DNA from 3 places in the Paraglaciecola sp. 2405UD69-4 genome. Region 2 is predicted to be linked to each of the others. Evidence: riboswitches for the same ligand, from Rfam matches in the RefSeq annotation. Region 2 holds a riboswitch; each other region holds the start of a gene.
The links. Region 2 has a riboswitch for thiamine pyrophosphate ahead of thiD (bifunctional hydroxymethylpyrimidine kinase/phosphomethylpyrimidine kinase). Riboswitches for the same ligand answer to the same signal wherever they lie in the genome.

Region 1 (10,750 bases), on a different contig from region 2:
ACAGATAAGTGTAAATAGCCAGTATTGAACTCTATTCCGATAGAATGGAACAAAGAAGCTTTTTTAAAGCGACCTTTAATATAGTCGCGCCACCCAATATGCATGCTATTCATTTCACAATTAAACCTTAGTTTTATTACAGCAAAAAAACAAGATAAGCGCTAGTGTTAAATATTTACCATCTAGTTAATTTTATTAATAATTCCAACACCTTATAATATTACATTTTTGTAATGCATGCTTAATTCTTCGTCAAAAGTAGGGTGTTAGTTATTTTCTATTTTGTAATTGCTCCGATATTGATTTAGATATTTTAAGTTAGGGGGGCAATTAAAGCTTATTAGCGTTTAAACAGATGCTATTGAATTGAGCTTAAAGCAAAAACCTCGCTACAGCGAGGTTTCTCAATATAATTTACAAGTACTAAGCTCAAGATTAACTTTCACAATTAACCAATGGCATGGCCTTTTTGTTGGCAACCTGATTTTAATTCTTCGAACATTTCAATATTAGACCTAAGGCGCTTGGCATGTTTAGGTGTAGAAGAGCCTACTTTTTCTCGAGCTTCCATTGACTCGAGTTTCTCTGCAACTATTTTGCAGTTGTGTGGTGATACTGGAAGTTGTGTTTTTGCGAAAACACTGCCTGAAAACATTGCTACTGTAACGACTGCTAAACTAATTAATTTCATATTTTTGCTCCTTGGTTCGAGACCTAAATAGTAGTGAGTTTTTTTGAAAACCGTTAGAACTTGGTTCATACACCGTTACCTAAAATAATACCTATAAACCTACTCTTCCAATAATCAAAATACAAAAGGTAATGACTCACTACTACCAAATCCGTTTATTACTTGACTAATTAGCAAGTTAATCGATAAAACAAAAAAGCCGCTAAACTAGCGGCTTTTAAGAGTGTTTTTCAAGATTTTTAATTTTGTATTGAATTAAAAAGCGATTTATTTTAACACTTCTTAATTTTACGTTTCCTAGAATGGAATATCGTCATCAAAATCGAAATCAGGCTCCGGTGCAGGAGCTGGTTTACCTTGAGCAGGCGCTTGATTGAAACCTTGATTCTGAGCTGGTGGCTGCTGTTGGTATTGAGGCTGAGAAGCTGGTTGTTGCTGATAGCCTTGATTTTGTTGAGGGGCCGCTTGGCGTTGTTGTCCTTGGAAGCCTCCTTCAGACTGGCCGCCGGTTCTGCCACCTAACATTTGCATTACACCATTGAATGGGTCTAACACCACTTCTGTTGTATATCTGTCTTGACCTTGTTGATCTTGCCATTTACGGGTTTGTAATTTACCTTCAACATAAATTTGGCTACCTTTACGCAAGTATTCTCCTGCAATTTCAGCCAATTTACCGAACATTGAAACACGGTGCCATTCTGTTTTTTCTTGAATTTGTCCGCTTTGATCTTTCCAGCTTTCAGAGGTGGCTAAGGTTAAATTGGCTACAGCTTTGCCATTTGGGGTATACCTTACTTCAGGATCTTTACCTAAGTTACCAACTAAAATTACTTTGTTTACACCTTTGCTCGCCATTATGACTCCTAATTATTCTGGTATGTTCAGCAATTGCTTAGCTTGCTGAATATCGAAATTTTTATTATCTGCTTTTAAATATACAATTTGCTCATTGGGGACGATAGTTAAGTCTATTACCCCATCTAATTTTGCAAGTTGCTGAAATGCCAGATCTGTAGTTTGTTTCTGTATCCTAAGTGTATATCTTTTTCGTCTATCCGTGGCAGAAATTCCTTTGATAATTAACACCCAAATGACACAAACTAAACTGGCCAAGACAAATACCCATTGAATACCAAAATATTCACTAATACTTCCCGACGTTACGCCGCCTATAAATGCTCCTAGGAATTGGAAACTGGCGTACACTCCCATTGCTGAGCCTTTTTTACCAGCAGGTGCAATGTTTGAAACCATGGCGGGAAAATTTGCTTCAAGATAATTGAAACAGGTAAAAAATAGACTAACTAAAATGATTAGATAGAGCAGCGAATGATGGCCAAAAATCATTAGAACAAAAACCAGTGCTAGTCCTAGCACGCTTATTTGCATTACACCATTAGGATACTTACCTGCGATTTTCATCAGTACCAAAAGCCCAACAATAGACGCGAATAATACAATTAAATAAATTTGCCAATGACTAGCAAGGGGCCAACTTAAATCTACTAAAAATATAGGAATTTGAACAAACACTAGGGTTATCATCATGTGTAAAAGCAATACACTAATGTTTAGTCTTATTAGTTGAGGGTGTGTAAATAGCTTCTTGATATCTTCAATGACGGGTAATGTGTCCCCTTTTGGGGCTATATTAACTGCGTTAGGTACAGCAAACACAACGAGTAAAACACAGGCTAGTGCTAATAGGCCGGTGGCTATAAATATGCCACTTAAACCAAATTTTGCCGCAATTATTGGTCCAAGTAGTAATGCTATATAAAAAGAGAAGCCTATCGAGATCCCTATGATAGCCATGACTTTAGGGCGTTGTGCTTCACGGCTTAGATCGCCAGCTAAAGCCATAATGGCACCAGCTATGGCGCCCGCACCTTGAAGTAGCCTACCTACGACTACCCAAGTTAAGCTTTCAGCTACTCCGGCTAAAACACTCCCTGCCGAAAATAATAATAAACCAGCTATGATTATAGGTTTACGACCTATTTTGTCAGACAGTACTCCCATAGGTATTTGCAGTAGCGCTTGGGTTAGTCCATACCCACCAACTGCTAGACCAACTAAAAAGGCAGAGTAGTCAGCGTAATGTGTCGCACTTATGGCTAAGACAGGCATCACCATAAATAAGCCTAGCATGCGTAATACGTATATAAATGCTAAGGAAAATGAGGTGCGTAATTCAATGGCGTTCAATGTGGAGAGTATCTAACTTCGGTTAATGTAAAAAGGGATGTTAATTTAAGCCTAAAGAGCTTAGCCGTAAAGGTTACCATAATTTTTTCTACGACTCACATAGTTCCCTTTGTGATTCGTAACAGTATATGTATTAACTTTTCGGCAAATCTTATCACTAAATGTAAGTATTACTATTTATCTATAGGTGTACTCTTGGGCTTTTCTGACGACGTAAATAGTAATTAAAGGTATGCGCAGATACTAAAAAAATAGATGAAATAACAGTAATTACTTCTTCGCCATAATGTCCTAAATGTTCATGGGCAATCCATAGTGGGCTACTTAAAGTAATTAGAGCTACCATCCCCAATGCTGCTACCCACTTTTGCTTGTGATGTAAGTAGCCAATCGATAACGCAATGATCCCTATAGGCACCACAAAAAATAGTAGCAGTTGATGGAAAGTCTCATCTTTTAATAGTGACACTCCACCTATAGAAGGTATGGCAATAATAAGTATAGGGGTAATCAAACAATGAATGACGCACAAGGACGATAACAAAACTGCGACTCTATCAGCGAGCAACTGCGCTTTAATCATAGCGCCTCCTTAAATATTCCAAATGACAAATAACCCTTGATTGATTGTTATATTATAACATAACATTGTCGAGAGTTGAGATATTATCACATAAAATTAAAACAAAAAGGCTAGAACACATGAAACTTTCACGGTTGGCTTTGGGGATTAGCTTGCTAATGCCTGCGCCACTAATAGCTAAAACTTTAACAGGTACTGTTACCGACAAGTCGGGGGAGCCTATCGCCAATGCTACGGTTGAGGTGGAAGCGGCAAAGCTTTTTACAAGAACAGATAGTAGTGGCTATTTTACCTTGCCAGAGGTAAATGACGAAGATTATACCTTGCATGTTTTTGCACCTGGTTATGCCCATTTACATTACAAAGGAGCAGCAAGCGATCCGGAAAAAACGGATTTAGTACTAGCTAAGAGCGCCATTGAGGTTATTGACATACATGCAACTCCTATGCACCTGTCTGTCATGGAATCTTCGACACCTGTCAGTGTTTTATCAGGAGAAAACCTTAGAAGACAGCAGGCTGCTACCCTTGGTGATACCTTAGAAAAGCTACCTGGTGTTCAGTCTAATTTTCATGGAAACGTTGCCAGTACACCTATTATTCGTGGCTTGAGTGGACCACGGGTTTTGGTGACACAAAATGGTTTAGATGTAAGCGATGTGTCTAGAGTAGGGCCAGATCACTCTGTTGCAAGTGAAGCATCTACGGCCAATCAGATTGAGGTATTGCGTGGCCCGGCCACATTATTTTTTGGTAGTGGCGCCATAGGTGGGGTTGTGAATGTTGTAGATAAACGTGTTCCCACCTCAAATGAGACCCAAGGTGAGGTATTACTTGAAGGGCAAACGGTGAATAGCCAAAAGCTTGCGTCTTTTAATCTAACTACAGGCTTAGATAATTTCGCGTTCTACGCTGATGGTTTTTATCGTGATGCAGATGACTATGACACCCCTGTGGCTCCAGATATTGATGAGCCTTCTGGAGAACATACAGTTGAAAACAGTGCAGAAACCTCTCATGGATTTACGTTAGGTAGCAGCTACTTGTTTGAACAGGGATATGTCGGCCTAGCGGTAGATAAGTTTGATAGAGAGTATGGCATTCCTGGTCATAGCCATGGCGATGAAGCGGTATTTGCTGATTTATCACAAACTAAGTGGCAAATGTTAGGCGAGTACGATTTTCAAGACAGCTTTTTACAAAGTGCACACTTTCGTGTTGGCGTGACCGATTATGAGCATGTTGAAATTGAAGGTGGGGCCGCAGGTACAGAGTTTAGTAACCAAACTAATGAAGCCCGTGTTGAGCTTATCCATACTCCTTATGCACAGTGGCGAGGAGGGTTAAGTTTACATTACAAAACTAGCGAGGTTTTTGCTCAAGGCGAAGAGGCGTTTACGCCTCCCTCAGATATGGAAATGTTTGCTGTCGCTTTAATGGAAGAACGTCACTTTGGAGATATTTTACTTCAGTTAGGTGCACGGATAGAGCGGGTTACATTAGACGCTCCAAGTGTACTTTTACCTGAATTAGAAGCCCATGACCATGACGAAGAGGAGTCAGAAGACGACCACGATCACGATCATGAAGAAAGTGAAGTGATTCGCCAATTTAGTGTTGCTCAAGAGTTTACCCCAGTGTCAATCTCAGCAGGTGCCGTATACACGATTAACGAAAGTTATAACTTAGGTGTATCTGTGTCTCGCTCGCAAAGGGCACCCTCTGCATCTGAGTTGCTCTCGTTTGGCCCTCACATAGGTACGCAAACTTATGAAATAGGTGCACTGTTTGACCTTGATGCAGATGAGGATAGTCAATTTGTTTTATCAAGTTCACCCATCGATCTAGAAACCGCTAATAACATAGACCTTTCCTTTAGAAAAACCCAAGGTGAGTTAGGGTTTGTTTTTAATGTGTTCTATAACCAAGTGGATAATTACTATTATCAGATAGACACAGGTTTGTTTGCTGAAAGTGGCCATGATCACGACCATGATGAAGAAGAATCCAGCGAGACTGAAACTGATGAGCATACTGACGAGTTACCTGTTTACTTGTTTCGCTCAGCTGATGCAGTTTTACATGGATTTGAGCTGCAGCTAGCTTGGCAGGCTACAGATGACTTAAAAGTTAATGTATTTACCGATTACGTAAAAGCTCGTCTCAGAGATGGCGGAGCACTACCTCGAACCTCACCTATGCGTGTAGGTACGCATTTTGAGTATACGTTAGATAGGCTCAGAGCGGATCTAGATATCACTCATTATGCAAAGCAAGATGATATTGCTTCGTTTGAAACTGAGACCGCAGGCTACACCTTAGTTGATGCCAGTGTTACTTACGATATCCCATTAAACACTATGGACTTATCCGTGTATCTAAGTGGTGAAAACCTAACTGATACCGAAGCCAGAGTACATACCTCATTCTTGAAAAACATTGCACCTAGACCAGGCAGAAACTTGGCTTTTGGTGTACGTGGTTACTTCTAAAAAGGAACTTATAAATGAAACGTATATTTTTTCTAAGTGCTATTGCTAGCGCATTATTGCTAACAGGCTGTGGTGACGCTACAACCGATATTGTTGAACTAGAGTCAATTGAAATAACAGAAGATGAAGATGATCACGATCATGATTCTGAGTATGAGATTGAATCAGAGGGGCGCTTAGTGGTAAGCGATGCTGCATCTGACTTATTTACAGTGTTTGATTTAGATACCAATGAATCTTTAGACTCTTTTTCAAGTACCTTTGAGGGCAGTAGTCTAAGTGCTTCTGCTGGTTACCGTTATGCAGTTATAAATAACAGAAGTAACGACTTAACAGAGTTTCTTGATGGTGGATTATGGCGTGAAGACCATGTAGAGCATTTACATGACTACGAGCAAGACCCAGCTTTTTCCGATTTTACCTTAATAGGTAGTAGCCCGACTCATGTCATAACTCACGATGGGCAATTAGCAGTGTTTTATGATGGCGATGCAGACTTAGGTATTCCGTCAGCAGTGCAAGTAGTGACAGATACCCAAATTGCTAGTGAAATCACTGATGTGCCTACCCTAGATTTTACTATTAATATGCACGGTGTCGCTGAGCCTCGTGGTGACATGTTAATTACATCAGTCAGGCGAGATGACGCAGAGACCCTATCTGCCGCCACTATACTGCCAGATAGCGTTGCAGTTTATCATTTGCATGATGATGAATATGAACTAGAGCAGAGTTTTGACGGTGAGTGTGCGGACCTCCACGGAGCAGCGCAAAATGAAACGGCTGTAGCGTTTGGGTGTGGTGACGGCGTACTTCTATTACTTGAAGACGATGAAGTATTTAGTAGTAGTTTTATAGAAAATATTGATGTGCTTGATGGTGTCCGAGTTGGCAGTATGTATGGCCATGAACACAATGAGGCCTTCGTTGGAGTAGCTTCTTCACACGACGGTGTGGGTGCTATTCTTGTTTCTATTTCACCCACTTCTCAAAGTATGGGGCTGATAGATTGGCAAGCATCAGAAGGTGCGAGTCCAGTAGCTTATGGGTTCTCTTATGAAGGAGAGTACTTGGCTATTTTGGATAACCTAGGATATGTGACTTTACTTGAAGAGCATGATGAAGACGGAGATGTGCATTGGGAGTTCTCTCAAAAAATTGATGTAGCGAATGCCAGCGCTGCTGAACTTGAAGAGGGTGAGTCGTTTGCAATGACGGCTTCACAACATGAAGAGGTTTTATTTATAACTAATCCAGTTTCACAGCAGGTATTGAGTTTGTCTCTTGATGATATGCAGGTATCCGAAGAAATTAGTTTAGACTTTACTCCAGCGGCCGTTGTTTGGTTGGGTATAGCTGAAGACCACTAGCTCTTAATTGGGCCAATAAGTACGCTTTACATGCGTACTTATTGGCACTACTGCTAGGCCTTAATCTTACTTGGCTTTACTTTATGGCTTTTTAGCTAGCAAAGTTAGCCTTGCTTATTACCTCAGGCTTATTTCCAATAGGCTTTTAATTATATAAATGCCGCACAATTCGCTGTAAACATAGCCACCAAAGTTCACTTGCTCTTAGTTTCACCTCTTATCAACGAGTAACGATAATTTATATGGTTGATTTTATTCCCTGATTACACCTTGTATCTATGGGTTTTGTTTGCCTATAATGCGCGCTCTTGTCGGAGTGCTATTGATTGTTATTAAGTTAAAAATCATAAGCTGAGACCGTTAATTCGGGATCCGTTGAACCTGATCGAGTTAGAACTCGCGAAGGAAACAAGCGTAATGTGATTGAATATGTTTATTTAACATGTGCATATTTTTGAACAATATTGCCTAACAGAGTATTGCCTTATCATTTTAAACATAAATGGTAACAGCACTTTGTTGGCGCTTTTCAACACCTACTCTCCAGACAAGCAAACTACACTTTTATTAACACTATGTGAGATTGCTAATGTCAAACCGTCGTCAAACTCGTGCCCATGCACAACAATTTATAGATACCCTCAAACCTCTTTTACACCCAAACTCCAGTAAGGTTTACTTAAAAGGAAAGCTTCATAATATAGAAGTAGGTATGCGAGCTATTTCGCAAACAGATACTATTTTAGGAGGAACTGAAACAGCGCCCATTAAAGAGAAAAACCCAGATATCATGGTCTATGACTGTGCCGGACCTTATTCTGATCCACATGCCAACATCAATGTACGTCAGGGACTAAATAAACTGCGGCGTGATTGGATAATGCAACGTAACGATGTCGAGCAGCTAGCCCATGCTAGTTCACGTTATACCCAACAGCGTATGGCAGATGATGGTTTAGACCACCTACGTTTTGATTCTTTAGATAAACCTCTAAAGGCAAAAGCAGGGAAACGCGTGACTCAAATGTATTATGCCAAACAAGGCATGATTACCCCCGAAATGGAATACATAGCTATTCGAGAAAATATGGCCCGCGAGCAAGTGAGTGACCAAGTGTTAACACAAAAAGCGCCCGGCCAAGCTTTCGGAGCTAAGGTAAGCCAGCCAATCACTGCAGAATTTGTACGCGATGAAGTGGCCCGGGGGCGAGCAATTATCCCCGTAAATATTAATCACCCAGAAGCAGAGCCTATGATTATAGGCCGTAACTTTTTAGTAAAAGTAAATGCCAATATTGGTAACTCAGCCGTAACCTCATCAATTGAAGAAGAGGTAGAAAAGCTAGTGTGGTCAACGCGTTGGGGGGCCGATACAGTAATGGATTTATCTACCGGTCGCTATATACATGAAACCCGAGAATGGATTGTCCGTAACTCCCCTGTGCCTATTGGTACGGTTCCTATTTACCAAGCTCTAGAGAAGGTAAATGGTGTTGCTGAGGATTTAACATGGGAGGTGTTTCGAGACACCTTAATTGAGCAAGCTGAGCAGGGAGTTGATTACTTTACTATACATGCGGGGGTGTTACTTCGCTATGTACCTATGACAGCCAAACGCCTCACTGGAATAGTGTCTAGAGGCGGCTCTATTATGGCCAAGTGGTGTTTGTTCCATCACAAAGAGAGCTTTTTATATGAACACTTTAAAGAAATTTGTGAACTGTGTGCTGCCTATGATGTTTCCCTGTCTTTAGGAGATGGTATGCGTCCAGGTTGTATTGCGGATGCCAATGATCAAGCCCAATTTGCTGAATTAGAAACATTAGGCGAGCTGGTGAAAATAGCTTGGCAGTATGATGTTCAAACTATTATCGAAGGGCCTGGCCACATTCCCATGCAGTTGATTAAGGAAAATATTGATAAACAGTTGGATATTTGCAATGAGGCACCTTTTTACACATTAGGGCCGCAAACCACAGATATTGCACCTGGTTATGATCATTTTACCTCAGGTATTGGCGCTGCCATGATAGCTTGGCACGGAGTCGCTATGTTGTGCTATGTCACACCCAAAGAGCACTTGGGTTTGCCCAATAAAGAAGATGTAAAGCAAGGGTTGATAGCATACAAAATAGCAGCCCATGCAGCAGATGTAGCTAAAGGGCATGTTGGGGCGCAAATTCGTGATAATGCTTTATCTAAAGCGCGTTTTGAATTTAGATGGGAGGATCAATATAACCTAGGGTTAGACCCTGATACCGCTAGGGCCTATCATGACGAAAGCTTGCCCCAAGAGTCTGCAAAAGTCGCGCACTTTTGCTCTATGTGTGGACCTAAATTTTGTTCAATGAAGATTACGCAGGAAGTGAGAGAGTATGCTGCAAAACAAAATATTCAGGTTGAGCAAGATGCTTCTCGACTGGCTGCTGATAGAAGTGGCTTAAGTAACGCTGACATTCAGTCTGCTATGGCTGAAAAATCTGCAGAGTTTAAGGCACAAGGAGCACAATTATATAGGCCTATTGACTAAAACCAACAGGCCCATAATGTGATGGATTTTTAATTCACCTTGCCCAACTTAGCGTGCAATTAATTTTGCTAAGTTGGGGCTATTAGGCCAAGAATAAAATATTAAGCCTAGGTGCGCTGTGTACTTATAGACGGGGAAACATGATTGAACCAGTTAAGTGTACAGCGGTTACTATTGTTTGTTATTTGTCCGATGTATGGTTTCTATAATTAACTTATGTCATTGGCATAATCAACATAGAGCTAGATGGCAGATTGTGTAATACTTCTTCTTTTACGGCGCATCTGGTAACTAATGGATAGAATAGAAGTACGTGGGGCTCGAACTCATAATCTGAAGAATATAAATTTAGATATCCCTAGAGATAAACTAACAGTCATTACAGGTTTGTCTGGTTCAGGAAAGTCTTCTTTGGCATTTGATACTCTATACGCCGAAGGCCAAAGACGATATGTCGAATCTTTATCGGCTTATGCTCGTCAGTTTCTGTCTATGATGGAAAAGCCCGATGTGGACCATATCGAAGGCTTATCTCCAGCCATATCCATTGAACAAAAATCTACATCCCATAATCCACGTTCGACCGTAGGTACTATTACCGAAATTTATGATTATCTAAGATTATTATACGCACGGGTTGGTGAGCCTAGATGCCCGGAGCACCAAGTACCACTAGATGCACAAACTATTAGCCAAATGGTTGACCGTGTTTTAGAGATGCCAGCAGATACCAAGTTAATGTTGCTCGGACCCGTTGTTCAAGATAGAAAAGGTGAACATGTTAAAACCTTAGAAAACTTAGCCGCCCAAGGTTTTATTCGAGCCCGAATTGATGGCAATGTCTGTGATTTGTCTGATCCTCCGGAGTTGGAC
Region 2 (10,750 bases):
CCAAGCCACTCCTAGTGGTGCAAGGAGCTAACGACCCCAGAGTATTGCAAGTTGAAAGTGATGAGCTAGTGGCTGCCGTAAAAGAAAATAATGTACCTGTTGAGTATGTATTATTCCCAGATGAAGGCCATGGGTTTCTTATAAAAGCAAACCGTATAAAAGCGTCAAATGCGTACGTTGAATTTTTAAATACCTACTTAAAGAAAACCGAAAAATAAGCCAAAAAACTAAAACCTAACTTGATAACGTTTCACAAACCTTAACGTTATCAAGTTAGTGTTAGATAGTAATGCTCCCCGTTAGATATTGAACCGCATTTCCTGAAATCAGTACTCGATTGGAAGTCACCTTGCAATTAAGCACGCCACCGCGGCTAGAGGCTTGGTATGCTTTGAGCTCATTCTTACCTAAGCGCTGCCCCCAAAACGGAGCCAAACCGGCATGAATAGACCCTGTTACTGGGTCTTCATCACCACCGTTGGCAGGCCAAAAATACCTAGAAACAAAATCAAACTCTTGGCGCTCAGACACAGAAGTTACAACCACATCCAAAGGCGCAAGCTGCTTTAATTTGGCATTATCACGAACCACAGATAACACTTGTGACTCTGAAGCATACACAACAAAATAGGCCTGCTGATTACGGAAAACTTCGTTAGGTTCAATTGAAAGTCCAGATGTTAATGCGCCGGGCCAGGAGTCTATTTTCTCTGGCTTATTGTTAGGAAAGTCCATTTGAATTTCCCCATCACCTTTTTTAACTACGGGAAGCTTACCCACAGCTTTAGCAATAAAAGTTACAGTACTAAGCTCTGGAAATTTTTTGAATAAAACAAATGCTGAGGCCAGCGTAGCATGACCACAAAAATCAATTTCTGTGATGGGTGAGAACCAGCGAATTTGATAGCTATTAGCAGTATCTTTAACTAAGAAAGCCGTTTCAGAAAGGTTATTTTCTAAGGCAATAGACTGCATCTTTGAATCCGCTATCCAAGTGTCAGTTATAATAACTGCAGCCGGATTTCCTGCAAACACAGTATCAGTAAAAGCATCAATTATGTTTATTTCAAGTTCCACTTTATTCTCTATTTTCAACCTACTCTTAGGCTATTATTTAGGATTAGTAAGGCCTTGCCTATTAAAATATTTATGAAGGGCATCAAAGCAGTGATACACCCCCACAGCAAAATGTGGCCCAGCGCCCAATCATAATATTCGTCTACTGCAGCCACCCATAGCAAACACATTTATCGTCTAAGCAGCTTGTAAACTCGGATTAAGTCTTTTATTCTCTGTGGCAATTAGTCCGTCGGGGTGCCTATATTTTTAGGCTGAGAGATGAATATCATTAACCCGGTGAACCTGATCCGATTAGTATCGGCGTAGGGAACGGATATGCTGTATTTCAGCGTACTCTTTGCACACTTTCGTGCCTCCACACCCTATGTCGCTTAGTTAAATTTGGTGATATAGATGTCCGATTGTTCAATAGCTACACCTATCGCATTAACCATAGCAGGCTCAGACAGCGGTGGTGGTGCAGGTATTCAAGCCGACCTTAAAGGGTTTTCTGCAAATGGTGTATATGGCGCAAGTGTCATAACAGCCGTTACGGCTCAAAACACCCTCGAAGTATCCGCTGTACATGGTATCCCCATAGATATCGTTACCGCTCAAATTCTTGCTGTACTTAGCGACCTAGATGTTAAAGCCATTAAAATTGGCATGTTGTATTCTAGCGAATTAATAGAAGCCGTAGCCGAAGCCATAAAAGATTACCAAGGTTTAGTGGTGCTAGATCCTGTGATGATCGCCAAATCCGGTGACGCACTTTTACAAGAGGATGCTGTGCATGCGCTAAAAACCCTACTTATACCAAAGGTAGATTTACTTACGCCTAATTATCCAGAGGCTCTTGTTTTATTGGGTTTACCCGCTCAAGAGCAACTAGATGAAAGCCTGCTAACTGATTACGGCAAAAAACTGTTAGCACTAGGTCCTAAATACGTATTGCTTAAAGGGGGTCATGGCCAAGGCGATATATGTACCGATTTATTGATAACAGCGAATTCTGAAACAAGTGTCCTTAAAGCACCAAAGGTAGCGACTAAGAACACCCATGGAACAGGCTGCACCTATTCTGCAAGTATTGCAGCTTGGCTGGCTAAAGGTGTTGATATGCACCAAGCGGTTTCCTTGTCCCATAGTTATTTGCACCAAGCTATCTTAGCCGCTGACCAGCTAAATGTAGGTTCAGGCCACGGACCAGTGCATCACTTCCATCATCTGTGGAAGCAATTATGAGTACAGGCGTATTAGCCCAAAAGCCAGAGCAGATCACTGTACTAGGGGGCGGAGTAGCCGGCCTTTGTGTGGCAACTGAGTTAGTAAATAAAGGCTTAACAATTACTGTACTAGAGCGCCAATTAGCGCCCGGACCTGGATCTACCTCTTGGTGGGCGGGTGGAATGCTTGCGCCTTTTTGTGAGGCAGAAAGTGCTGAAGAAGCGGTAGTTAGATATGGACAAAAAGCTGCAAAGTGGTGGCAAGACAATACAGAGCTGGTCAAGCAGCAAGGCTCCATGGTTTTGGCTTTAGGCCGGGATCAAGCCGACTTACAACGCTTTGCTAAACGTACTCAAAATTATGATGTATTGGATGCAGCAGGTATAGCAGCATTAGAGCCTGACCTAGCCCCAAAATTTTCAAAGGCTTTGTATTACCCTTCTGAAGCCCATTTATCACCAAGAGAAGCCCTTAGCACCCTAAAAGAAAAGCTAGTTGCAAAAGGCGTTAAATTTGTACATGAGACTGCTGAGCCTGAAGCCTTGTCCCACGACTCTTTAGTAATTGATTGCAGAGGAATTGAAGCGAAACCCGATATTTCAGACCTTAGGGGTGTAAAAGGTGAAATGTTAATTCTTAACTGTCCTGACGTGCAGCTTCACAGGCCTATTAGACTACTCCACCCTAGGATCCCTTTATACATAGTACCTAGGGGAGATGGTATCTACATGCTAGGTGCGACTATGGTAGAAAGTAACGCCAAAAAGCATGCTACAGCTCGCTCTGTTATGGAGTTACTCAACTCAGCTTATGCCCTCAATCCAGCTTTTGGCGAAGCAGAAATATTAGAAATAGGTGTAAATAGCCGCCCAGCTTTTGCTGACAACTTACCTAAAATTCGCCATAAAAATAACGTTATTAGTGCCAATGGTTTGTATCGCCATGGCTTTTTACTGGCCCCCACATTGGCACAAATGGTTGCAGATTATATTTATCACGGTTCTAAGCCCGAATGGTTTGAGCCTTCATAGAAGATTTAAAAAATGAAAACAATACAACTAAATAGTCATGATATCGAAAGCCAATCAGAACATTTGGCCGAGCTACTGATTGAGCAAGGTTATGGAGGCTCCATTGTCGCTACAGCAGTGAACGGCGAGTTTGTCCCCCAAGGAAATAGGGCAAATACACAACTACAAAATGGCGACCGAGTTGAAGTTCTTGCGCCTATGCAAGGAGGTTAGCAATGAAAACATTTTATGGCGTGCAGCTAGACACACCTTTCATGCTAGGTACGGCTCAGTACCCTTCTCCCGCTATTTTAAAGCGCGCTTTTGAAAAAAGTCGTGCAAGTGTCGCAACTGTATCTTTAAGGCGAGAAGCCAGTGGTGATAAAGCAGGGCAAGATTTTTGGCAGCTCATCAAAGAGCTAAAGGTACGTGTTTTACCAAATACTGCAGGCTGTCATACGGTAAAAGAAGCGGTCACCACAGCACACATGGCGCGGGAGATTTTTAATACCCCTTGGATAAAACTAGAAGTAATAGGTGAAGAAGACACCTTGCAGCCTGATGTATTTGGCCTAGTAGAAGCCGCTCGCATTCTCACGGAAGACGGATTTCAAGTGTTCCCGTATACAACAGAAGACCTAGTGGTAGCTGACAAGCTCGTCAATGCAGGCTGCCAAGTATTGATGCCTTGGGGCGCACCTATTGGCTCAGGAATGGGGCTAAATAATGTATTTGGACTACGCGCCCTTCGAGCTCACTTTCCAGATATTCCTTTGGTTGTGGATGCAGGATTAGGCTTACCCAGCCAAGCTGCACAAGCCATGGAGTTAGGGTTAGACGCCATACTTTTAAACACTGCGGTATCTAAAGCCGGAGACCCTGCAATGATGGCCGAAGCATTTTCTTTAGCTATTCGTGCAGGACAACTTGCAGCTCAGGCAGATCCTATGGAAGTACGAGATATGGCTGCCCCTTCCACTCCTTTGCTCGGCAAAGCATTTTTGGACTAAATACCCTATGAATTTAAGTCGTTTTTACCCCATATTTAATAGCTACGATTGGCTAGAGCGCTTGGTGCCACTTGGTATAAAGCTAGTACAACTGCGTATAAAGGACAGCAGTGAGCCCGATATTCGCGCCCAAATCATTAAAGCCAAAGCCTTATGTGAACAACATAATTGCACCTTAGTTATTAACGACTACTGGCAATTAGCCATCGAATTAGGCTGTGAATGGATCCACCTAGGCCAAGAAGACTTAGAAATAGCAGATATAGATAAAATCAAACAAGCCGGATTAAAGTTAGGCATAAGCACCCATGACTATGACGAACTAGATTTAGCTAAGCAATTAAATCCTGATTACATTGCCCTTGGCCCTGTCTACCCCACCATTTTGAAGAAAATGAAATGGCATCAACAGGGATTAGAAAAAGTAACCGAATGGAAGCAAAAACTCGGCACAACGCCACTAGTGGCAATAGGCGGTATATCGGTGGCAAGAGCAGAAGGAGCCTTTGCTGCTGGCGCAGATATAGTAGCAGCAGTTACTGACATCACTTTGCATAGTAGCCCAGAGCAACGGGTAACAGAATGGCTTGAAGCTTGTACTTATGAGCTGCCAAAGGCGCAGTCATGAGCATTCTTGAAACTAACCGCTACATACGTCAAACCTGCTTAGCTGAAGTGGGCGAAAGTGGTCAAAAAGTTATAGCCAACGCACATATTTTAGTGGTTGGCGCAGGAGGTTTAGGCTGTGCAGTTTTACCCTACTTAGCAACAGCTGGCGTGGGTAATATCAGTATTGTGGATGGCGATAGAGTGTCACTGTCTAATTTACATAGGCAAGTATTGTATCGAGAAGCCGATGTAAACCAGCCTAAAGTGCTCTGCGCAAAAAACCATCTACACGCGTTAAATAAAGACTGTAATATTACCCATCACTTCATGTCTCTTACTCCAAGTAATGTTGCCAAGTTATGTGATGGTGTAGATATAGTTTTAGATTGCGCCGACAACTTTGCAGTGAGCTATATGCTCTCAGATTACTGTCATGAAGCATCCATAAAATTAGTTTCAGCTTCAGCACTTGGCTTTACTGGCTATGTAGGCGGCTTTTGCGGTAAGGCGCCTTCTTTACGAGCGGTTTTTCCTGAGCTACCACAGCGAGCACAAAACTGCTCATCGGCGGGCGTAATGGGGCCTGTAGTAGGCGCAGTTGGCTGCATTCAATCCCAGTATGCATTGAATATACTTTTAGACATATCCCCTTCTCCACTTGGACAGCTACTTTCTATCGACTTACAAAATCTTCGCCAAAGTGCATTTCGGTTTGATGATGCTCCGGAGCCACCCGCTGCCCAGCAATTGAGTTTTATTGATGCAGCAAACATAAATCCACAAGACTGGGTAGTTGACTTAAGAGGCCTAGAGGCACAAAGCGCCCCCAGTACCCAAATTACAGAAGTGCTGCACCATACGATAGAGGATTTTCAATCAGAAGGTCCCAAACCTGGCCCCCAACAGCGAGCTGTCATGGTTTGCCGCACTGGGCTAACAGCTTGGCGAGCCGCTCGATTATTACAAGATTATTGGCAAGGCAATATTTGCCTAATAGCTATGCATGAGAATCCTTTGTAGTGATGCACTAAAGAATCTCAACACATTTACTTAACTAAACAAGATGGCAATAAAATGACGACCAAAATACCCAATTACGGAAAGACCTTCGCTCTTATGAGAGAGGGATGTAAAACACAGTGGCACGACTACATTACCCACGACTTTGTTAACGGCCTAGCCGATGGCTCACTGCCTCAAGAAGCCTTCTTACAATATATGGTGCAAGATTATGTCTATCTAACCCATTATGCTCGCGCTTGGGCTTTAGGCGTTGTAAAGGCTGAATCTCCCGAAGAAATGCGTTTATGTGCAGCCACAGTAGACTCGCTTATTAACCGAGAGTTTTCTTTGCATATCAAAACCTGTGCTGCCCAAGGCATAGATGAAATGTCTTTATTTAACGCTAAAGAAGAGCTAGAGACAGTCGCCTACACTCGCTATGTATTGGACTCTGGCTTACAAGGCGACTTCTTAGACTTAATTTTAGCCCTTGCTCCCTGTGCGTTTGGATATGGTGAAATAGGCCTGCGCTTACAAGATAGCGTTTACCCAGGACACCCCTACGAGAACTGGATAAATACATACTGCGGAGAAAACTTTCAGAACGTCTGCGTGGAAGTAGGCCACTTAGTTGATTTAGCTATTGCTAGTCGTATTGGTGATAACCCAGAAAAAAGCCCTCGCTGGAATAAAATGCAAGCCCGCTTTACTAAAGCCACCGAGCTAGAGTCTCAGTTTTGGAGTATGGGTCTACGAGCAGGAAAATAACCCCTGCTTGTTGAGTATTTATTAAGAACAAGATCTGCCTGCAAGGTTAACAACTTACATCATAGGAATCGTTTTGCTTAATTCAAACACAGCCATACTTTGGCTATCTTTTTTTGCTGCTGTATTTGCTGTTGCAGGTCTTGTATTTGCTCGTCGTCATCAAGGAGACTTAGAAGAATTTATTGTGGCACGTAATAGTCAAACCAGTCACGCCACCTTTTTAACCCTACTCGCCACAACTATGGGTACTTGGGTGTTATTTGGCCCAGCAGAGTCAGCCACTTGGGGAGGCATAGGTGCAATACTTGGCTACGCATTAGGGACCCTAATACCCAGCTTAATTATGATCCCCCTAGGCACCAGAATAAGAGAAATCATGCCTACAGGCCATACCTTAACCGAGTTTGTGCGCGCTCGATATGGCCGCTCTGTATATTTATGTGTGCTATTTATTATGTTGTTTTATCTTTTTATTGGACTTTCTGCGGGGCTCACTGGCATTGCACAAATGGTTGCATTGTTAGCGCCTGTACCGCTGTGGGTAACCGCATCTATTGTAATGCTTTCCACCTTACTCTATACCTTATACGGCGGCTTAAAAGTCACAATTTTTACAGATCGTATGCAAATGCTGGTCATACTCCCTTTTATTATTCTGATGTTTGTTTTAGGTTGGCAAGCTACTGGTGGTTTGGCACCAGTAATAGATGGGTTAAAAGAAAAAGCGCCGCAACTACTCAACCCCTTTGACAGCCAAGGCATGGAAACTGGAGCTACTTTTTTCTTAGCAGTATCTTTAACCGGTTTATTTTATCAAGGCACTTGGCAACGTATATTTGCAGCCAAAACAGATAAGGTTATACGAAATAGCTTTATATTAAGTGGGCTGGTTAGCTTCCCTATTCTGATTGCATTTGGTTTATTTGGGTTAGCCTTTGTAGGCCTATCACTTCCAGGATCTGGTTCTACAGCGCTGTTTAGTGTTGTTCTAGATAACGCCCCCAGCTGGTTATTAGTAGGTATGATATTTTTCGGTCTAGCACTTATTATGAGTAGTGCAGACTCCACTATAAGTAGTTTTCATAGCCTATTTATTGTCGACCTTAATCGCCTCTTTCCCTCCCTTACACAACACAAATTAACCTTAACATCCCGTTTGTTAATTGTTTTGATATCGGTACTAGCCTTACTGGTTGCCGCTAAAGGTTATAGCATTTTGTATCTGTTTCTATTGGCTGATTTACTATGCTGTGCTGCCGCATTCCCGGTATTTTTTGGCTTTTATAATAGCCGCTATCAAAACTACCAAGCGCTGATTAGCATCATAGGGGGATTAATAGCAGGCTTACTATATTTTCCGAAACCCGGAGAGCCCATAGCGTTCTTATTTGAATCCTTCTTATTAGCTACCCTTACTCCCGTAGCTACTTCCTTAGTTTTACTATCACTACCAAGCAAAAAGTCTTTCGACTTTTCAATCATTCATAAAACAATCAACAAAATAGGTGGTTAAACCATAATCACATGAAATTTTTACATTTTAACGGGTAGTGGTTACATAGGTAGTCAATATCCAAAATTGGAACAAACCAACAAAACATATAAAAATCAATATCTTACATATTGGCATTGAACTGGCATTAACCCATGTGAACTTTAAACAGGAGAAAAATATGAAACGTACAAGTCTTTCACTATTAATCGCAACTGTTATTAGTACAGCCTCTTTCACAGCAAGTGCTGAAAATACTTGGAAAGAAGAGGCAAAGGATGCATGGCTTGATGGCAAAGCTGAATCAACCTTGCTATTTAATGGAAACTTAAACTCATTCGATATCAATACCGACGTACAAAACGGTACTGTTATATTAACTGGTAAAGTAGATACATCAGTAGACAAAGCATTAGCCGAAGAGCTGGTTTCGTCTCTAGATGGTGTAGAAGAAGTTGAGAACGAACTGACAATAGTTTCACCAGAGCCTGATGCAGACGACGAGATGATGCAAGATTTAAAAGACTCTAAGGTAGAAACTGTCGTTAAAACTCGATTACTATTTGAATCTGAAGTAAGTGGATTGGATATAGAAGTCGAAGTTGACGAAGGTGTAGTCACCTTAGCAGGTACAGTAACCACCGACTCAGAACGTCAATTGGCCATCGCCATAGCGGAAAACACTGAAGATGTATCAAAAGTCGTTAATAAACTGACGTTAGAAATCTAGAAAATACGGCCCCTTTTTAAGGGGCTTTTCTTTAAATACCCTAAAACGAACTCCACTACCCCTTCATTTAATAGCTGTTATTTCCCCGCTCCTTGACAGAGCAATTGAAACCCCTTACAAATATGAGTTCACATAACCTAAAGTTTAAAAATTCATTTCTGAACTAGTTAACGCTCAACAGCTAAAGCCCATATAAGTGCATTTCTTTGGACCGCCCTAGTACAATTTTAAGGATGTAAAAATGTCGATCTTATATAATAAAAAGTCCTTCCATAGAGCTAAGTATCTATGCTTTAGTTTACTATTCGCTATTCTCTTTGTAGGATGCAACAGCACGCAAGACCTAAATCCCAACAGTAAATCTAGTCATCAACTCTCTATCAATGCAACTAAGGACTTAACTGATCGAATCGCTATTTCAGCAAACGTGAATTATCAGTCAGGAAGCGCAAAAGAAAGCTTTAATAAGGAAAGTGACACCGTTCAAATTGATGATACCCGCTTTGTGGGTACTCCTAGTGATCCAGTGGATCTAAATTATGACTTTGACTTAGTTACCAGCAAGCTTCTATTAGACTTTTACACAGTAAAAGGTGGGTTTTATGAGCTCACCATTTCTCCAGGGTTGAGTTACGTAAGCTACGACTTAGACTTCAACGTTAATGAAGAACAATATTTTACAAAAAAGGTAAATAGCATCGGCTACGGGCTCCAGATCAATAATAGATTCGCATTAAGCGATAAGCTGAGTATTAACCTAAACGTAGCTCACTTTGCCACAGAATCAGATGAGATAGGCTATCTGAGTCTATATAGAGCTTCATTAGATTATGCAGTTTACAAGAACTTAACCCTAGGCCTTGGCTACCAATTTACTAATGTGGGTGACCCATCTAACAATCACAATAATGGCGATAATTGTGACGAAACTGCAGTAGCCGAAGAATGTAAAAACTCGGAAATAGATCTAGAAGCTCAAGGTTTACTACTAAGTCTAAAATACCTTTTTTAGTATAATCTAAAGTAATAAAAAGGATGGTTTTAGTTTCCTTTTAAACACTCCTATTTAATTTATTTCCAGACACAAAAAAGGCTCCCGAGGGAGCCTTTTTCAATCAATAACTAAATATTAGTCAAGGATTTTAGCAACAACACCCGCAGATATGACCGTAAGGAATTGCATAAATGCCGAGCATACAGGGGTTGTAATTATCGGCCTATAAGGCCACGTGACTCTGGGCATCCTGCCCTACACCCTTCGGGCCATGCTGCGCATGTTCTATTTTGTTTCGACGAGCCGGCCCTCCGGAAAATAGTCACGGAGGTATCCATTCAGGGTACCGTACAGAAGCTACGGGCAATAAAAAAGGCCACCTAAGTGACCTTTCTTGAATTGCTTAATTTAGAACTAGTCTAAAATCTTAGCAACAACACCCGCACCTACTGTACGGCCACCTTCACGGATTGCGAAGCGTAAACCTTCGTCCATCGCGATTGGGTTGATAAGCTCTACTTTGAACTTAAGGTTGTCACCTGGCATTACCATTTCTACGCCTTCAGGAAGCTCTACTGCACCTGTTACGTCAGTTGTACGGAAGTAGAACTGTGGACGGTAGCCTTTGAAGAATGGAGTATGACGGCCACCTTCATCTTTAGACAATACATATACTTCTGCTTCGAAGTTAGTGTGTGGGTTGATTGAACCTGGCTTAGCTAATACTTGACCACGCTCTACGTCTTCACGCTTAGTACCACGTAACAACGCACCAACGTTCTCACCAGCACGACCTTCGTCAAGAAGCTTACGGAACATCTCTACACCAGTACAAGTTGACTTAGTTGT
Region 3 (10,750 bases), on a different contig from region 2:
CTTTATGGGTAACTAAAAAAGTCGTAAATACACTAAAAACAGTAATAAACGCATCTAAATATAAGTAACTAGAATCAAATATCGAGCTAGCATAATAACTAAGTCCAATCGCAGCTAATGATAAACCGCTGATGAACAACAAATGATAAAATATAGGCAAGGTTTTAACAGTAATCGATTGCTCTTTGCTTCCTGTCCATTTGAGCCAACCGTATACCGCCATCAACATAAAATAAATATTCAAAAGGGTGTGAAACGGCAAAGACACGCTCCAAAACAACCATGTATATAGTGCGGTGCTAACTAAAGCACAAGGCCAGCACCAAACATTTTGTAATGCAGCAAGCCAAACATAGGCTAGAGCTAAGATAACAGCAACCCCTTCTAAGAAAGACGTCGCTGTAAGCTGTGCGATGAAACTATCAATCACACTTTTGAGCTCATTTTGTCACCGTTAAGAAACTTACACACAAAAATGGCCTGGCCTATTTCTTTATGGCTCCGTTGCATTTCTTCAGCTAACAGTTGCATTGTGGGTAAATAGTCTCCACTCACAATAGTACTAGTGGCACTGGTGCTCACTTTGATGTTTTCATAGCTATTTAACCTGTCAATAAAATCCTTTATTGGCTCTAAATATTGCTCGTTTAAAGGATACATAGATAACTCTGCAACTAACTTCATCGTAACTCCAAAGTAAAGAGCCGAACTCAGACTGAGTTCAGCCATTAAAAATCAACTAATACTGATATCTAACATTGATACCTACACGGCGCGGTTCACCGAATTGCTCGTATACATGTGGAGCATATTCATCTCTCGGGTCATTTCCGAAGGCGAAGCCTCGATTAGCATATAGCTCATCAAATAAATTTCGGGCATATAAACTAACCATCCAATGCTCGTATTGATAATCTAGACTTGTATGGGTAAGAAAAACGCTGTCAGACTTATTATCGTGACTAAAAGAGTAATAAAAATCATCTTTAGCATCGAATTCAATTAACCAATTAATACTCTCTGTTATTTCCCAGTTTACGCCAGCATTAACGTGATAGGTGGGAGCATGAGCTTGTTCTCGGCCATCGATATTAGAACCATCTTGGCGGGTGATATTACTAATCTCAGTTTTTAAGTATCCAATATTAGCAAAAGCACTTAGGTCATCAGAAAAAATATAATTGATAATTGCTTCAACCCCGTAATTTTTACCATCTGTAGAGTTCTCATAAAAATCAACGAATGATTGCTCGTTAACAATAGAGTTTTTATATTGAACGTCATCTCGTTTTTGGTAAAAAGTACTGAAGTCAACAGTTAGAGTACCCTCTTGGTTGGTACCTTTGATTCCAAACTCAATACCAATAAGAGACTCTGCATCAAAAATAGCGTTATCTAAAATAGTCTGTCTAAAATCAGCGACGTCTTCATCGTCCACCTTACTTAAAGACTGTCCATTGACCCCACCCATTTTATAGCTACGTAATAAGCTGAGGTATAACATGCTATTGTCGCCAACATTTTGGTGATAGCTGATTTCTGCTCCCCAATCAGAGTGATCGATTGATTCATCTGTAGAATAAGAATCGCTATAGTCTAGGGTTTGTGATGCAAGGCGTAGGCTACTCGTTATCCACTGAGAGTCAGATATAAGATATTTATATTGACCAAACAAAGCTAAATCAAGACGGTCGACCTGACTCTCAAAAGGATTTTCCAACCAAGTATATTCACGAGTTAAATCTTCTGACCTATCAGAAAAATAACCACCAACCACCCAAGTGTTACCTTCGCTGTTTTTACTACTTAGTTTTACTTCTAAATTGCTGTCGTTACGGTCTCTCAAATAGTGATCGGTAGAAGAGTATTCCCAACCTGGAGCTATACCAACATAACTCCAATCTTCATCATAACCATAACCTAAATCGGCTTGCATCAGACTTGCTTGAACTTTCAAGTCGGCAAAATCTAATCCTTTATAGTCAACAAGTAGACCTAGAGCTTCACTTTTTTGAGTATCGAAACCAGGCTCGTCTGACAAGGTAGTTCGGTCTCTATTAAGTGAAAAAGCATCATAGCCATTGTCAACATCAATTAAATGCACAACTGTCTTTATGTTTAGTTCCTTATTAACTTCCCAGTTTAGCTTTCCCCTTACCGTTAATTCATCAATGTTATTTGTATCTTCTCTGTCTAACCAAATGTTATCAATGAAGCCATCGCTGGTATTTTGGTGAACGGAAAGACGATAATTAACTGAGTCACTAACCGCACCACCTACAGCGGCTCCAAGGTTCCAACTTCCATAATTGGCGACACCAAACTGTGTGTCAAAACTGGTTTCGTCATTGGCATCATTACTGATAACATTAATCATTCCCGCTAGGCCATCAGCGCCAAAGCGAGCACTATTAGGGCCCTTAAATATTTCTACTTGGGCAATATCAAAAGTACTTGCACCTGCTAGTAACCCTGAATAATTAATTCCGTCGACTAAGTAACCTACTGAAGGGTTTACAGGATCCGTAAACTGACTACGCTCACCTATTCCTCGAATTTGTACAAACCGCCCTCTGCTTGCGCCACTGGCAAAATTAACATTGGCAGCTCGATTTAGAATATCTTCAAGATGTTGTGCTTGACGGGCTGTAATGGCTGCTTCATCCAGTATAGAAATACTAGTAGCCATCTTAGATAAAGGTGTACTTACTAAGGCACCTTGAACTGTTATAACTTCTACGTTTTCTTCAACGGTTTGAGCCGATACAAGAGTGTTAACTAAAAAATAGCTAACTAAGGTCGCTAAGGGCTTTTTACTAAACTTCATTTAGGAGGATCTCTTCAGAATTGATTGAAAAGATCCGGCTTTACGGCACGTAAATGGGAATAATTATGTCTTACCATTCCTACGCCGGTATTATCCGGATCAGGTGTAAGGGTCATGAGTTTGCACTCAAATCTCAGCCGTATTTGGCCCCCCTTGGTGTAAAGCAACAAGTTCTAAACTCGTTGCTATGAGAGCACATAGTGTAACAGTGCCATGCTGATTAGCAATAAAAGTTAAGATATGTGAAAGAGCAAAAAGATATTTAGTAAGTTACTTTTACTTTAACTAATTTGTTCTTGGAGAAAAACGAGTTTTCCTGTGTAAACCAAACTTCATCGTTACTAGTTATACAAACACCTTCCACTTGTCCATATCCTTCTAAGTTAAAGTACTTAACAAGATTTAAATTTTCATCCAATATGGTCATAAAAGGCGAAAAAAATCCCAGCCCCCAAACCTTATATCCAACTAAAACAAACTGTTTACGCTTGGTATCATAATCCCCTCCAGTAATGACACCTGGTAAACCATTCACTTCAAAAGCAGGTTTTATAACTTGCTCATCAGTAGTTTTGTCTAACTTATAGATAAATAGCGTTCCAGTATCCCAACTTTTCGAAAATAAATATAAGTTACTACCATGGTTAACCATGGCTTCAGCATCAAAATCATGGGCTAAATATTTATTATCATTGGTTATGTTATTCGAATAACTAAACTCGACCGTCTCTATAACTTGCGCCTCACCAGTTCTAGTTACTTTTTGGATCTTTAATTTTTTTCTATTGCCTCTGTTATTACCGATATCTCCTATATACAAGTAATTTTCGTCACCGGTTATTGCTTCCCAATCTTTATTTTTAATATCTAGGGAGCGGCTGCTAACTATGATTCCTTTATTATCTATTTCATATATAACAGCCTGGTTTCCCGAGTCGTTTAGCGTAAAGGCTGTGTCATTACTGGAGCAAAATAGCGCAGATGACTCTTTTAATTCAGCTGGCAGGTCATACTCTTCGATAAGAGTATAATTCTCATCTTGTGCTGCACTTACTTCATTTAAAACTAATAGAAAAACTAGCGACGTTAACAATATTTTATAAACCAGTTTCAAGTATTCATCCATTTAATATATGTAGTTAAAATCAACAAGCAGCGTAACCTGATTTACGGTTAAAGTATTAACTTTCTAACAAACTATCTGTCTTTCCATGGGGTTTAGGCAACCTAGTTTCAGCGTCTAAACTTACAAATACTATATCATCAGCCATACATATGGTCTTTTTAGTAATTTTATTTCTCACTAGGCATGTAATAGTGATAGACGTTCTCCCCACTCTCTTAGTTTCAAGTCCAAACTCTACAACATCTCCTTGCATTGCAGGCGACTCAAAACTAATTTCTCCAATATGTTTAGTTACTAGAACGTTAGTTTCCAATTGGCAAATTGCATAAATAGCCGCTTCTTCATCAATCCATTCTAACGCCCTCCCCCCAAACAAAGAGTTTGCATAATTTAGATCATTGGGCATGACCAACCTTCTAGATAAAAAGCGCATTCGTATTCCTCATTTATTTTGCTTACACTATCTCAATTACGATAGAGAAAGAATCCTAATTAAGTGAACTCACCTAGTCAATTAAGTATTTGGTTTAAAAGCCGAAATAACAAACCTTGCCATAGACAATTATTAGTAATTAGCGGTGATAGAGACTGGGTAAACGAGTGTGTAGACTCCTTAACTGAATTAGTTGACGAAAACTCATTATTCGTAGGGAAAAAGCAATCTAACGCCGACACCATTAATATCAAAGACTATCAAAGTAAATTAGGGCAAGAGTACAACCATTTAATCCTAGACTGTTTTGAAGGCTTCAGAGCAAACGCTGCAATAGCCTTAAGTGGTACGATTAAAGCAAATGGGGTAATGATCCTATTATGTCCGCAGTTTTCAGACTGGATAACATATCCTGATCCTGAAAATGCTAACCGTATTTCTTTCGGTTATAACCGCTTAGATTTACAAAATAACTTCTACAACTATTTGTCTTCTAGTTTTGTAAATAGCCAAGACGTAGCTATTTTAACTGAAGAGTCATTTCAATCTCCTATTTGTTATTTAGGCGATACAATTACTGAAAATAGATACGCAGAACAAGAAGAAGCCATACAACTTATATGTAAACATGCACTTGGAAGAGCCCATAGGCCACTTCTTGTAACTGCTGACCGAGGGCGAGGCAAGTCATCAGCACTTGGCATAGCTGCCGCTAGCATGATGATCGATAAAAACTTAATTATATGGGTAACAGCTCCTTTAAAAACGAATACTATACAAATATTCAACCATGCCCAAAAGCGACTTCCCAACGGTCATCAATCCAATAACTACTCCCTAAATATCAATAATAGTTCCCTTAGCTTCAAAGCTATAGATGAAGTGCTGTCGAAGAGCGAGCTACCGGATGTGCTATTTTTAGATGAAGCCGCTGCCATACCAATACCTATTTTAATCAAGCTATTAGAAAAATTTCCGAGAATTATTTTTAGTACAACAAGCCATGGCTATGAAGGGAGCGGCCGAGGTTTCGAAGTAAAATTTATCAATATTATTAAAAAGCTAAAACCAAACTATAAAAGAATACATTTAAATCAACCAATTAGATGGTACGCATCAGATACACTAGAGAATTTTTGGTTTAATACCATGTTTTATAATTATAAAAGAAATGGTATCTCCCATAGCAACAGCAAAGAAAATTTTACTTTTAGAAAAATAAGCCAAGCTGAACTTTTAGAAGATCATAATTTACTGGAGGAAGTTTTCAGCCTACTTCTTGAGGCTCATTACCAAACAAGCCCGGATGACTTACAAAGGCTTTTAGACGCTCAAGAACAACATTGTTTTGCTTTAATGGACAACGACCATGTTATAGGGGTTGTTCAAATTATCGAAGAAGGGGGCGAATGCCTAACTGACATGAAAGAAGCCATAGCAGAATGCAGTAGGCGCTTCAAAGGTCACTTAGTATGCCAACAACTGGCCTCTACGTATTATCTGCCTGAACTATGTCTATTAAGACACTGGCGAATTAGTCGAATAGCTATAACCCCTAAATTACAAAGACAAGGCTTAGGAGAAGCTTTGATAAAACATATCGAGCAACAAGCTAGCTTCGATAATATAAATCTATTAAGCGCTGCTTTTGGGGCAAACACGGATATAATTAAGTTTTGGAGTAAAAGTAAATTTAGCCCTGTTCAAATATCCCACAAAGCAGAGGTATCAAGTGGCGAACAAAGTTGTATTTGCATAAAGGCAATCAACACTACACCAAAAGGCTTAATTGATAGATTAGAGAAGGAATTTTCTGAAAACTTTAGATTTAATCTAAGCAAAGTACTGCAAAATATATCGACTGATATTGCACTGATGCTACTCAAGCAATCGAACCATGAACTAGAAACTTATAATCACGACAAGGTACTTCAATTTATAAATGGAACAAGGCCTCTCGCAAGCTGTTATAAAGATATTTATTTAGCTGTGTCTTCTAATATAGGCAATTGTAACATTCCCAAAAGGCACTCTCTTTTTCTAACTGCTTTTATCATGCAAAATAAATCACATGAAAAGATAAAGTCTGAGTTTACATTAACGGGGAAAAAACAAATTGAATCGCTCCTTAGAGCTTGTATGAAAGACTTAATACTAAATTAAGATTTGCGAAGATATTGATGATATAAAAAAAGCTCCCGAAGGAGCTTTTTTTTAAAGTGTTATACCACGGTTTTTAGCTTTTTCTTTGATATAAGGTTCCCAACTTCTCGCACTACGAGCTGTTGCCTTATCCTTCTTAGCTTCTAACACATGTTTGTAAGCAGTTTTGAAGTTACCTTTATAAAAATTGGCTTCCATCATAGTTAAATGAATACGGCCAACTTTATCAGAGCCACCATCTAAGGCCTTCTGTAAAGCAACTAACGAATCATTATACTGCTCAGCAATATAAAGCATAACGCCTTGTTTTTGATACATATCAGGATCAGAAGTAAGAATAGCTGTCTGTTCATAATAATCAGCAGCTTCTTTGAACTCCTTAGCTTGTTGATAAGAAGTAGCAATACTAGTTAAAGTTTTCGCATCCTTTTCAACAAGTCCTGAATCAATATGCTTCTCAAGAACTTTAGCAGCCTTGATAGGAATATCATTCATCGTATACAACTGGCTTAAAGCTTTAATTTCAGCGGCCTTAGTCAAGTAACCCTGACCATAAGCAACCTCAAATGTAGATAAAGCTTTCTTATTGTCTTCCACTAATAAATAAAAGAATCCTAGTTGCGTCCACTGAGCCTTATCGTCAGAAAAAAGTCTAACAATATCTTCTTGAACAGCTATGGTTTCTTTATACATTTTGCGGTTGTAATAAGAAGTCATTTTGAGCGCGTAAGCTGTTTTATTTGGCTTATCTGACAAGCTAATAGCTTTGTTGATAGGCTCTATAATTTCAGCAAACTTACCAGTTTGATAATATGCGTTTGAAATTCTGAAATAAACATCAAAATCTTCTTTACAGGTTGTATCCAACCAACGGGTATACCACTTAATTGCATCTCCATATTCTTCTTCTTGAAGACTTAAATCTGCAATCAACTTGATAGTACCAACTTGCTCAGAGTCATTTAACTTATTAACAGATACAGCCTTTTGTAAATACTCTATAGATTTCTTACCTTGACCACTTTGAGTGGCAAGTAAGTTACCTATAAACCTATCTGTAAAAGCTCTATCAAACTCATCCGACGTTTCAATTTCGTATAAAACTTCTAAAGCTTCTGGTACTTGATCATTGTTATAAAACTCAAGCGCTTGACCTACCTTTTTACCCACTTTTTGACTAGGGATATTGGTAGGTCCACGTTTATAATCAGGACAAGCTATCGGACCAACTGGTTTTGCTTTATCTTGAGCATATACTATGCTCGGAGAAGCCGCAGCCACAGTTAACGCTGAAACCGCACACAAATGTTTTAAATATTTCTTCATTATGATTGATCCAACTTAAAGTCTAATTGCACAGTTAAGCCAAACTGTTTCATTGGTTTTCCATCTTCGATCTTAGGCTTATATTTCCACTTACTTAATGCCCTACGTGCTTCTCTATCAAAAACACGTTTAGGGTCAGCTTCAATAACCTTAACATCTTCAACACCACCAACTTCGTTGATTGTGAAAGAAAGTTTTACCCAACCTTCTTTACCATCACGAGCAGCTTGAACTGGGTATTTTGGTTCAATACGAACGATTGGTGTAGCTTCACCGTCACGCATTGCACCTACCCCACCGATATTTACAGAAGCACCACCTACATCAACACTCGGCATACTAAACCCAAGTCCATCAGTACTAACATCAGCTACATCTGGTTCTACAGGCTCAATTTTAGGAGGCTGTTTGGGTGGAGGCGGTGGCGGTGGCGGAACACGCTGTCTCAATTGAGTAGCATCATCCGGCGCAGCCATCACTATGTCAATAATTGGAGAATCAGTCTGCTTTTGAGGCGGCATAGATGTATTTGATATTAATTTAGCCATCAATACAAAAAGCCCGAACGCAATTGCGGCCCCTACTAATATAGAAACTATTAATCGACCCATATTAACTTCCCGCCGTTGCTATTGAGATTCGATCAATACCAGCTGACTTAATTTGATCCATTACATCAACAACTACGCCATGTTCGGCTTCTTTGTCTGCTTGAATTATAATTACATCAGAAGGTTGTTCAGCCATCAAACGCTCTAGGTTTGCTCTAACGCTATCAATATCTACTTCACGCTTATCTATCCATACTTTTTCATCGGCGGTTACCGCGATAAAAATATTGGCATTTTTAGGCATGACAGATTGAGTACCGTTTGGCTTATTCACATCAATACCCGCTTCTTTTACAAAGACGGTAGTTACGATGAAGAAAATCAGCATGATAAACACAATGTCAAGCATTGGTGTCATATCAATCTCTGCATCTTCGTCTTCTACTCTAATTTTTCGACCCATAAGATCCTCTCTTTAATGATGGGGCAGGCTGTCTATCAGCTTAGCTCTGGCAATTTTTACTTTGGCCTCTAAACGAGAGCTAAAGAAAACACCAGACAACGCTGCTACCATTCCAGCCATAGTTGGAATAGTCGCCATAGAAATACCTCCGGCCATTAGACGAGGGTTACTTGTCCCCTGAGTCGCCATAGTCTCAAATACACCGATCATGCCAGTAACTGTACCTAGAAGGCCAATCAAAGGACACATAGCAACAAGTATTTTGATCAACATCATTCTTGCGCTTAAACCATCGGATGCTTGTGAAATCCATGTGTCACGGATTCTATGCGCATACCATGAGGTAGTATCAGCTCGTGCATCCCAATTAGAGATAATTTCATCTCTAATTTTTGGATACACGGAACCTAAATACCAATAACGCTCTATCATTAAAACCCACATAAGAAAGAGTGTTAAAGCGACAACGTAAAGAACGTCACCGCCGGCAGCGATAAAGTCCCTGACAGACTCCCATAGTTCTATCAGGTATAACATCTTAAGCTTTCTCCGACTCTGCGTGTGCAGCAACTATGCCTGCAGCTTGCTCATCAAGTATGTGCGTAATAGATTTACTACGTCCAGCCACAATGCTGTGCGTTAGTAACAGAGGTAGTGCAGCGATAATACCTTGAGCAGTAGTTACCAATGCCATTGAAATACTACCAGCCATCAGTTTAGGGTCACCTGTACCGAACAAAGTAATTTGTTGGAAGGTCAAAATCATACCTAATACTGTACCAAGTAGACCTAATAACGGAGCAATAGCCGCGAAGATCTTGATAACATTGATGCCGCTATCAATTTTTGGTAGTTCACGCATGATTGCTTCATCTAGTTTTAATTCAAGAGTTTCAACATCTTGTGATTTGTTATCTTGATAAACTTGAAGGATTCTTCCTAGAGGGTTACCACTAGAAGGAGTACCTACATTTTTGATTTGAGAGCGGATTTTTCCACCAATAATGGTTAGTGTTACGATTTTATACAAACCAATTAGCAAGCCAATAGCTAGCATGATTGTAATAACATAACCTACATAACCACCTGCATGGTAACGTTCCATCATTGTTGCTTTTTCTTTCAACAATCCAAGAATTGCACCACTAGATGGGTCAGCATAGAAAGGAACTAATCCTGAAGATGCATTTAGCAAATCTAAAGCTGACCTCACTAAGTGACTATCAGGCTGACGTCCTAATGGTTGAACCATTTCATTTTGGTCGTCATATACTAAATAGCCTTGAGCGCCAACTAAGTTAAAGGTACCAACACGTAAAACTTCTTGTTGCTCTGAACCACCATCTAAGCTAACTACTTCTGTAGTAAATTTAGATACTTGGCCTGACTCAGTCATTTCAGTTTGTAGTGCGAACCAAAGGTCTTCTAACTCTTTAATATTAGGTAGGCCTTTAGACTCTTCAGACATACGCTTCAAGAAAGCACCACGTCCTGGGAATTCAGCACTAACAATAGAAGTAGAGATTTGACCGTAAGCTTCGGCAGACGCTTGACGAACAACACCAAACATTTCACCTAGCGTACCAGTAGCTTGAACAAGTTCAGCTTCTTTTTCAGCTAATGCGACTTCATTATCTGAGAATTGCTTAGCTAAAGCATCACCACGGGCTTTTTCGGCCTTAAGGTCTGCCTGTGCTTTTCTCACTAGAGCTTGCTTATCAGCTCGCTCAGATTGAAATTCAGCTTCTCTTTCTTTATTAATTTGAGCTTCAGATACTCTATTTTTCTTAACTTCTTCTAACAACTCTTCAAGGGTACTAGCTGCTTGTGCTGATGTTGCTAAAAGAGAAATAGATGCAGC

Region 1: linked by a shared signal. The riboswitch ahead of thiC (phosphomethylpyrimidine synthase ThiC) and the one ahead of thiD (bifunctional hydroxymethylpyrimidine kinase/phosphomethylpyrimidine kinase) in region 2 are both predicted to bind thiamine pyrophosphate.
Region 3: linked by a shared signal. The riboswitch ahead of ACMUMK_RS10100 (TonB-dependent receptor) and the one ahead of thiD (bifunctional hydroxymethylpyrimidine kinase/phosphomethylpyrimidine kinase) in region 2 are both predicted to bind thiamine pyrophosphate.

Annotation. Positions count from the first base shown of each region.
Region 1 is NZ_JBLIXM010000004.1:217,418-228,167, forward strand. It holds gene pilM (type IV pilus biogenesis protein PilM) at 1-113, opposite strand, end outside; gene ACMUMK_RS14945 (hypothetical protein) at 449-691, opposite strand; gene ssb (single-stranded DNA-binding protein) at 989-1,549, opposite strand; gene ACMUMK_RS14955 (MFS transporter) at 1,562-2,902, opposite strand; gene ACMUMK_RS14960 (MerC domain-containing protein) at 3,084-3,485, opposite strand; gene ACMUMK_RS14965 (TonB-dependent receptor) at 3,605-5,977, shown strand; gene ACMUMK_RS14970 (5-methyltetrahydrofolate--homocysteine methyltransferase) at 5,992-7,347, shown strand; TPP riboswitch at 7,650-7,772, shown strand; gene thiC (phosphomethylpyrimidine synthase ThiC) at 7,937-9,877, shown strand; gene uvrA (excinuclease ABC subunit UvrA) at 10,172-10,750, shown strand, end outside.
Region 2 is NZ_JBLIXM010000001.1:589,346-600,095, reverse strand. It holds gene ACMUMK_RS02710 (alpha/beta fold hydrolase) at 1-218, shown strand, start outside; gene ACMUMK_RS02705 (PhzF family phenazine biosynthesis protein) at 280-1,077, opposite strand; TPP riboswitch at 1,301-1,406, shown strand; gene thiD (bifunctional hydroxymethylpyrimidine kinase/phosphomethylpyrimidine kinase) at 1,474-2,304, shown strand; gene thiO (glycine oxidase ThiO) at 2,301-3,317, shown strand; gene thiS (sulfur carrier protein ThiS) at 3,330-3,530, shown strand; gene ACMUMK_RS02685 (thiazole synthase) at 3,533-4,306, shown strand; gene ACMUMK_RS02680 (thiamine phosphate synthase) at 4,314-4,934, shown strand; gene ACMUMK_RS02675 (HesA/MoeB/ThiF family protein) at 4,931-5,935, shown strand; gene tenA (thiaminase II) at 5,990-6,685, shown strand; gene ACMUMK_RS02665 (sodium:solute symporter family transporter) at 6,759-8,198, shown strand; gene ACMUMK_RS02660 (BON domain-containing protein) at 8,359-8,907, shown strand; gene ACMUMK_RS02655 (hypothetical protein) at 9,149-9,919, shown strand; gene tuf (elongation factor Tu) at 10,316-10,750, opposite strand, start outside.
Region 3 is NZ_JBLIXM010000002.1:835,425-846,174, forward strand. It holds gene pnuC (nicotinamide riboside transporter PnuC) at 1-427, opposite strand, end outside; gene ACMUMK_RS10095 (hypothetical protein) at 427-684, opposite strand; gene ACMUMK_RS10100 (TonB-dependent receptor) at 740-2,827, opposite strand; TPP riboswitch at 2,887-2,991, opposite strand; gene ACMUMK_RS10105 (hypothetical protein) at 3,090-3,941, opposite strand; gene ACMUMK_RS10110 (acyl-CoA thioesterase) at 4,009-4,386, opposite strand; gene ACMUMK_RS10115 (tRNA(Met) cytidine acetyltransferase TmcA) at 4,450-6,549, shown strand; gene ACMUMK_RS10120 (tetratricopeptide repeat protein) at 6,601-7,875, opposite strand; gene ACMUMK_RS10125 (energy transducer TonB) at 7,875-8,486, opposite strand; gene ACMUMK_RS10130 (ExbD/TolR family protein) at 8,488-8,889, opposite strand; gene ACMUMK_RS10135 (MotA/TolQ/ExbB proton channel family protein) at 8,902-9,426, opposite strand; gene ACMUMK_RS10140 (MotA/TolQ/ExbB proton channel family protein) at 9,428-10,750, opposite strand, start outside.